DNA from 2 places in the Thermobifida sp. genome. Region 1 is predicted to be linked to the other one. Evidence: riboswitches for the same ligand, from Rfam matches in the RefSeq annotation. Region 1 holds a riboswitch; the other holds the start of a gene.
What was found. A riboswitch is a leader RNA that binds a small molecule or an ion and turns the genes downstream of it on or off. The one in region 1 is predicted to bind cobalamin.

Region 1 (4,257 bases):
GGTTCCCCATACTGATAGCCCCACCGAACGCGGATACTCGCCGGTTTCGGCGCGGTAGCGTTCAATAAGCGCGTCAGCCAATGCTTTCCCGGTCTCGTAGGCGAGCTGGCTCGGGATGGCCCGGGGGTCGACGGTGTAAAAGTTGCGGCCGGTGGGCAGTACGTTAACCAGGCCACGCAGCGGCGATCCCGACGGTCCGGCGGGAACGAAGCCGCCGTTGAGGGCATGGAGTACCGCGGTGATTTCTTGACGGGTGTCTGCGAGCCGTGGAATGACGTGCTCGGCCGCAAACCGGAGCACCCGGACCACGTCCGGAGCGGTCTCGCCGAGCCGGTCCGCCACGACCTGTGCCTGTTCCGGATCCCAGCCGGCTTCCTCCATGGCCTCGACCAGGGCGCGGGCCCGGGCTTCGACGGCGTCAACCTCCGCCCGGTTTCCGGTGTCTCCCGCCAGGCCGAGAGCACGGCGCAGTCCAGGCACAGCACCGGCCTGCCCACCCCACACTTGGACAGCACGCAGGATGGCCAGCACCAGGTTGACGCGGGCCTCGCCGACAGGCGCCCCACCTAGCACGTGCAGTCCGTCGCGGATTTGAGAGTCTTTGACTTCGCACAGCCAGCCGTCGACGTGCAGCAGGAAGTCGTCGAATTCCGCGTCATGCGGCCGCTCGGACAGCCCCAGGTCACGGTCGAGTTTGGCGGCCTGGATGAGAGTCCAGATCTGCGCCCGGATCGCGGGAAGCTTCGCCGGATCCATCGCGGCGATGTTGGCGTGCTCGTCGAGGAGCTGCTCCAGCCGGGCGATGTCGCCGTAAGACTCGGCGCGTGCCATCGGGGGCACAAGATGGTCGATGATCGTCGCGTGGGCCCGCCGCTTAGCCTGCGCCCCTTCACCCGGGTCGTTGACGAGGAAGGGGTAGATGAGCGGCACCGCGCCGAGTGCGGCATCGGTGGCGCACGCCGCGGACAGTGCGGCGTTCTTGCCGGGCAGCCACTCCAGGGAGCCGTGTTTGCCGAGGTGGACGATGGCGTGGGCGCCGAAGCCGCATTCCAGCCACCGGTATGCGGCGAGGTAGTGGTGGGACGGCGGCAGGTCGGGGTCGTGGTAGATCGCCACCGGGTTCTCTCCGAAACCACGCGGCGGCTGGATCATGAGCACCACGTTGCCTGCCTGGAGGGTAGCGAGCACGATGTCGCCGTTGTCGACGAAAAGCGTGCCGGGCGGCTCTCCCCAGTGCTCGTTCACCGCGTCAATCAGTTCACCGGGCAGGTCGGCGATCCACTCCCGGTAGCGTTCGGCCGGGATGCGCACCGGATTTCCCGCTAACTGTTCGGCGGTCAGCCACTCCTCGTCCTGTCCACCGGCTTCGATGAGGGCGTGGATGAGGGTGTTACCCGCTTCGGTCTCGTCCGCCAGGTCCACACCGGGAAACCCGTCTCCCAGGTCGTATCCGGCGTCCCGCATGGCCCGCAGCAACCGCACCGCGGAGACGGGGGTGTCCAGGCCCACGGCGTTGCCGACTCGGGAATGCTTGGTGGGGTAGGCCGACAGCACGATCGCGACCCGGCGCTGGGCGGGTGGGATGTGCCGCAGCCGGGCATGAGCGACGGCGATGTCGGCTACTCGGCGGCACCGTTCCGCATCGGTGACGTAGTGGGGCAGTCCTTCGTCGTCGAACTCCTTGAAGGAGAACGGCACGGTGATGATGCGCCCGTCGAATTCGGGGACGGCGATCTGGGATGCAGAGTCGAGGGGGGACGTCCCCTCGTCGGAAGCCTTCCACTGATCACGCCCCCACGTCAGGCAGAGCGCCTGCAGGATCGGAATGTCGAGTCGCGCTAGTTCACCAACGTCCCACGCCTCGTCGTCGCCTCCAGCACTGGCTGTGGCCGGGCGGGTTCCTCCCGCGGCGAGCACGGTGACGACCAGCGCATCCAGGGTGCCGAGCTCCGCGAGGAGTTCCGGGGATGCGCTGCGCAGCGACGTGCAGTAGATGGGGACGGCGACCGCTTCGCCGGTAGCGTCGACCGCGTCAGCCAGGTCGTGGACGAAACGAGTATTCCCGCTGGCCTGGTGGGCGCGGTAGTAGAGGATGCCAATCCTCGGCAGCCCGTCCCGGTCCGCCTGTGGTGGCGTGGACCGCTCAAGCAGGCCCCATTCGGGCAGTTCTGTCGGCGGATCAAAACTCCCACCGGTCAGCAGCACGGTGCTGCTGAGGAAGGCATGCAGCGCAGCGAGGTTGTCGGGCCCCCCGTGGGCCAGATAGCGGTGGGCTTCAGCAGCGATCCCGACGGGTACGGTGGAATGGCTCATCAGCTCCGCGTCCGGGGTCTGCTCTCCGCCCAGCACCACAACGGGGACGCCATGGGTTAAAACCTGGTCGAGGCCCTCCTGCCACGAGCGCGCAGACCCCAGAATGCGCACAATTACCAGGTCAGCGCCGTGAAGCAGGGCGTGGAGCGAACCGGGATCTGTTCCGGTGACGTCGAGACGCGACGGGTTGCCCCAGACGTAGTTTGCGCCGCTGGCACGTGCCGACAGCAGGTCGGTGTCCGAGGTGGAAAGCAGTGCTATGCGAGGCATCGGCGACCTCTCCCAGCCCCAACAATCGAGGGAGTCGGTGGACCCGCGGCGGGCGGTACAGGACGCGGCACAGCATCAGCCATGGTCATGGTCTCCAAACCCTCGTGGACATGACGCGTCGTGGCCGGTCTCCTGGCTGACGAGTCACCGCCGCCGAGCTGACCTTCCCAGGCTGGTGCCCGGTGGCCGCGGGGTGGTTTCCCCAAGCAAAGCTCGACGACTCCTCGATCACAGTGGCGAGGGCCGCGCCGGTCTTGCACCGGTCTTCCCGTTCACCACGACGCGACCACCATAGCGCAGGGCAAGAAAGCGTATGCAACCATGTTCCGGTGTTCTGTCTACAGCCACCTGACCGCTGCCCCGGCGTGCTGCGTCCCCATTTCGCAGCCGACGGCGCTCTGCTGCGTATTCGTATTCCCGGGGGGCATATTAGCCGTCGCGGGATAGCCACGCTTAGCCAGATCACCGCAAAATTCGGCGACGGTAATCTCCATTTAACTTCACGTGGAAACGTGCAAATCAGAGGGATTCCCGTCACAGATGATCAACAGATTCCCAACGAATTACCTCATATTGTGGCAGCATCCGGATTCCTGCCTTCATCTACCCATGATCGGGTACGCAATATTGTCGCTTCTCCCCTTTCCGGAATAATCGGTGGCAGAATGGATGTTCGCCCCCTCGTCTCCGCTCTAGACCGGGCACTGTGCACTGATCCACGACTGGCAGAGCTGCCCGGACGGTTCCTTTTCGGTCTTGATGACGGCCGCGGCGATCTCGCTGGAATGCCTATCGACTTAGGAATTTACGCGATCGACGAACGGTCGGCACAAATACGTGTCGGCACCTTTTCAGGGCCTGTGATTTCATCTACAGAAATCGTTGATATAATCCTTGATCTCGCTCACCGTTTTCTCGATATAAGCGAGGGAAAATGGAATGTCGTTCAGCTACCAAAAAAAGGACGAGAACTACTCAACAACGTCGAGTTTTCCAATTTTTTACGCCATACAAAAAGCGGCGATCGCTGGAGCGTTGAACGGTTTCGAAGAAACATCCTTCACGGAATTATCACCATTTCCACCGCTGAATCCGCTGTGGCGGGTTCAGTGCCGCTAGGCGTTCTCACCCCGCCCATGCAGCGGGCTCTCTTGGATGCAGCGGAGCACAGCGACAGCACGATCATCCTCACCCCGTGGCGGGGAGTGATCGTCACCCCTGTCCCCACCGACCAGGCCAGCAACGTCGCAGCTTTGCTCCAGGAAGCCGGGCTGGTCCTCGACCCGGCATCGCCGTGGAGCCGGATCAGCGCCTGCATCGGCTCCCCCGGCTGTGCTCGCAGCCGTGGCGACACCCGGTCTCAAGCCGTCAAGCTCGTCCGCCGCCTATCCTCCCCCGACACATCCGACGACGGATCCCCCTACCACATCGCCGGGTGCGAACGCGCCTGCGGTGCCCCGCACACCCCGCACACCCTCGTCCTTCTCGGGAGCAGCACGTGACACCGCATTCCGACAGGCCCACCCCGCTCTCCCCGCCGCCTCGGCGCTACACCTACGAGACCGACAGCGCAACCATCTACGCGCACTCCTTCGCCACCATCCGGGCCGAAGCCGACCTGTCCGGGCTCCCCACGGACGCCGAAAAGATTGCGGTCCGCATGATCCACGCCTG
Region 2 (4,257 bases), 400 kb from region 1:
ACCGTGCTGGTCCCCGACATGGCGACGGCTGCCCGTGTCATCGCGGAACGTCCCGCCCTGCGCGCTGTCACCCCGGAAGGGGACGTGTTCACTTCCGCGTTTGTGCACGGCGGCGCCGCCACCGGGCCCAGTCAACTGGAAGTGCGCGCTGCCATCGACGAAACAGCCAGCCAGTTGGCCGCGGCCGAGGAGGTCTGCAAGCGGATCACCGAGGACCTCGGTGACGCCCAGCTCGAACGGGAGCGGGCGGCGGCAGCCGTGGACGCGATCACCGCCCGCCGCCGGGAGGTGGACCGGCGCCGCAGCGAGATTGCGCAGCGCGTGGGCCGTCTCGGCGCTCAAGTCCGCTCAGCCACCCAGGAAGCCGAACGGTACACCGCTGCCGTGGAGAAGGCCGTCCGTGAACGCGAAGCCACCCGGGCAGCCCTTGCGGAACTCGAGGAACGGGTCGCCCAGGCGGAGAGCGAACCCGTGGACGAAAGCGAGCCGGACACGGCCCGCCGTGACCAGTGGGCCGCGGAAGCCGCTCGGCTGCGGTCCGTGGAAATGGAGGCGCGCCTGGCCGTGCGCACCGCTGAAGAGCGGGTCCGCGCGATCACTGGGCGGGCAGAAGGGCTCCTGCGGGCCGCAGCCGCGGAACGCCGGGCCCGGGAGGAGGCGGCCCGTCGCCGACAGCGCCGCGCCGCCCAAGCCAAGGTCGCCCAGGCGGTCGCGGAAGGCGCCTCCCAGGCGCTGGCACGGATCACCGTCTCCCTCGCCGAAGCCGACGGGGAGCGTCGGCTCGCCGAGGAGCAGCGCGACGCCCGGGAAGCCGAACTCAAAACGGTTCGGGTGCGGATCCGGGAACTTTCCACGGAACTGGAGAAGCTGCGCTCCGCCGTGCACAGCGGGGAGATGGCCCGCGCCGAGCGCCGCCTGCGGCTGGAACAGTTGGAGACGCGCGCCCGTGAAGAGTGGGGCATGGAAGTGGAGACGCTCGTGGCCGAGTACGGCCCGCACGTGCCCGTGCCCCCGCCCCCCGGCACCCCGGAGGACGAGGCTGTCCCGGTGCCGTATGTGCGCGCAGTGCAGGAGAAGCGCGCGAAGACCGCGGAACGCCAGCTCAACCAGCTCGGCAAGATCAACCCGCTGGCGTTGGAAGAGTTCGCTGCCCTGGAGGAGCGGCACAACTTCCTCAACGCCCAGTTGGAGGACTTGAAGAAGACCCGCCGCGACCTGATGACCGTGGTCAAAGAGGTCGACGACCGGGTTCAGGAGATCTTCTCCGCCGCCTACGCCGACGTGGCACGGGAGTTCTCCCGCGTCTTCGCGCGCCTCTTCCCCGGAGGGGAGGGGCGGCTCGTCCTCACCGACCCCGACGACATGCTCACCACCGGGGTCGAAGTGGAGGCCCGCCCGCCCGGGAAGAAGGTGAAGCGCCTCTCCCTGCTCTCCGGTGGGGAGCGGTCACTGACCGCGGTCGCTTTCCTCGTCGCGATCTTCAAAGCCCGGCCGTCCCCGTTCTACGTGATGGACGAGGTGGAGGCCGCGCTGGACGACATCAACCTGCAGCGGCTGCTCGTGGTCTTCGAAGAGCTGCGGGCCACGTCCCAGCTCATCGTCATCACCCACCAGAAGCGCACCATGGAGATCGCTGACGCCCTGTACGGCGTGACGATGCAGGGCGACGGGATCTCCCAGGTGATCAGCCAGAAGCTGGAGCGGAAAGCGAGCTGACCTGGCCTGCATTGCTTCGGGGCGACAGCGAGGAGACCACGGCAGACTCCAGGGGAAAGCCCTTTTTGCCCTTTTGGTCCACCCTTCCTGGCGGACAAGATCAGCGGCGGCCTAAGATGGCCTGGTCGCGTCGTACTACGGCGGAAACGCACAGGTACGAGGCGATGGCACCACGTAAGCGAAGTCCGGTCTGAAACCGGCGCTGTCCCCGCAACTGTGACACTCCGCTCCCGCCCCGGCGGGAACGGAGTGGAGCCAGGTCGCCTTGCGTGGTCGCCGACGTTCACTGTTCTCGTGGGAAGAGCGGTCCGTCATTGCTGCGGGCTCTATTCCCCTGACGTGTGCCTAAGGAGCCCCAAGTGCGTGTTGCACGTCGCTTCACCGCGCTGTCGCTTCCTCTCCTGCTTGCCCTCGCCGCCTGCGGCTCCCCCGCTGAAGAACCCGCCGCGGACCAGTCGTCCAGCACAGGAGAGTTCCCCGTGACCGTCGCCGACGCGCGCGGTGACGTCACCATCGAAGAAAAGCCCACCCGCATCATCTCGCTGTCCCCGTCCCTGACCGAGATCCTGTTCGAGGTGGGCGCCGGCGACCAGGTCGTCGCCGTCGACGAATACTCCAACTACCCGCCGGAAGCCCCCACCACCGACCTGTCCGGGTTCACCCCCAACGTGGAGGCGATCGCCGACTACGAACCCGATTTGGTGGTGCTCTCCGGCGACAGCAGCGACATCACCGAACAGTTGGAGAAGCTCCACATCCCGGTCCTGCTGCTGCCCGCCGCCGAGAAACTGGAAGACACCTTCGCCCAGATGGAACTGCTGGGCGAAGCCACCGGCAACGCCGACGAAGGCATCGCCGCAGCCGAAGAACTGCGGGAACGCATGGACGCCATCGTCGCGGAGGTCGTCGACGACGGCGCAGCCGGGCTGAGCTACTACCACGAGATCGACGCCCAACTGTACTCGGTGACCTCCGACACCTTCATCGGGCAGATCTACGACCTGTTCGGCCTGGTCAACATCGCCGACGAAGCAGAAGACCCCGCGGGCGGCTACCCGCAACTGTCCGCGGAGTTCATCGTCGAACAAGACCCCGACCTCATCTTCGTCTCCTACCCGGGCGGCGTGGACGACGTCCTGGGCCGTCCCGCGTTCGCCACGGTGACCGCGGTGCAGCAGAAGAACGTGGTCGAAGTGGACGCCGACATCTCCTCCCGGTGGGGGCCGCGGGTCGCCGACTTCGTCGAGGAAGTGGCTGAGGCCATCGAAACGGCGCGCAGCGAATGATCAGTGAGCCCTTCCGAGCTGGCCCCCAGGCAGGGCTTCGGATGGGCGTCGGACGCCGGGACCTACTCGGCCCGCTCTGGCTCGGGGTGGGGCTGGTCGCCCTGTGCAGCGCGATGGTCCTGGGGATCAGCGCGGGCGCGGCCTCCCTCACCCCGGCCGAGATCGTCCGGGAGTTCCTGAGCCGCATCCCGTTCCTCGACGTGGAGTCCACGCTCAACGACCGGCAGCGGGCCGTGCTCGACCAACTGCGGGTGCCCCGGGTCGTCCTCGGTGCCCTGGTGGGCGGGCTGCTGGCCAGCGCCGGCGCCGCCTATCAGGGAGTGTTCCGTAACCCGCTGGCCGACCCCTACCTGCTGGGCGCGGCCAGCGGGGCCGGGCTAGGCGCGACCCTGGTCATCGTGGGCGGCGGATTCCTGCCGAGCGGGCCGCAGCTCATCCCGGTCGCCGCGTTCCTCGGGGCCCTGGTCGGGGTGATGTCCGCCTACCTGCTGGGACGCACGGCAGGGGGCGGCGGCACGGCATCCCTGCTGCTCGCCGGGGTCGCAGTGTCGTCCTTCCTCACCGCCACCCAGACGTTCATCCAGCAGGCGCGGATCGACGAGCTGCGGCGCGTCTACGCCTGGATGCTCGGCGGTCTGGGATACAGCGGCTGGGAAGGCCTGGGGCTGGTCGTGCCGTATGCGGCCGTGGCCATAGCGGTCCTGCTCGGCAGCGGATTCCTCCTCGACCTGCTCGCCCTCGGCGACGAGAAAGCCGTCAGCCTGGGAGTGCGGCCCGGCCTCGTCCGGATTGTCGTGATCTTCGCGGCGTCCCTGGCCACCGCCTCAGCCGTCGCGGTCAGCGGCCTGATCGGCTTCGTGGGCCTCGTCGTCCCGCACATCGTGCGCCGCCTGGCCGGCCCCGGCTACCGGCGCATCCTCCCAGTGTCGCTGCTGTTCGGCGGAGCCTTCCTCGTCGTCGCGGACATCGCGGCCCGCACCCTGCTCGCCCCGGCCGAGCTTCCCCTCGGCGTGGTGACCGCGTTCGTCGGCGCCCCCTTCTTCGTGCTCGTCCTGCGCGCCACCCGGTCGCGGGCCAGGTAGCTGCCCCGCAGCACCGCGAAGACGCCACGACGAGGGGATACCGGCACATGACCCGCGGTCTGGAAGACTGAAGGCGCTATGGACTACACGATTGTTGTCATCGCGATCGCCATCGTGGCACTGGTGGCGGTCGGGGGCGCGCTGCTGATCGTTCCGCGCCGCCGGGTGGGGAA

Region 2: it holds a riboswitch for cobalamin, as region 1 does, so the genes downstream of both, CW348_RS06290 (ABC transporter substrate-binding protein) here and cobN (cobaltochelatase subunit CobN) in region 1, are expected to answer to the same signal.

The regions. Positions count from the first base shown of each region.
Region 1 covers NZ_PITY01000020.1:674,957-679,213, forward strand. The annotation lists gene cobN (cobaltochelatase subunit CobN) at 1-2,583, opposite strand, end outside; cobalamin riboswitch at 2,688-2,889, opposite strand; gene CW348_RS15930 (nitrite/sulfite reductase) at 2,949-4,085, shown strand; gene CW348_RS08020 (precorrin-8X methylmutase) at 4,082-4,257, shown strand, end outside.
Region 2 covers NZ_PITY01000020.1:276,464-280,720, reverse strand. The annotation lists gene smc (chromosome segregation protein SMC) at 1-1,716, shown strand, start outside; cobalamin riboswitch at 1,859-1,999, shown strand; gene CW348_RS06290 (ABC transporter substrate-binding protein) at 2,076-3,002, shown strand; gene CW348_RS06285 (iron ABC transporter permease) at 3,044-4,084, shown strand; gene ftsY (signal recognition particle-docking protein FtsY) at 4,163-4,257, shown strand, end outside.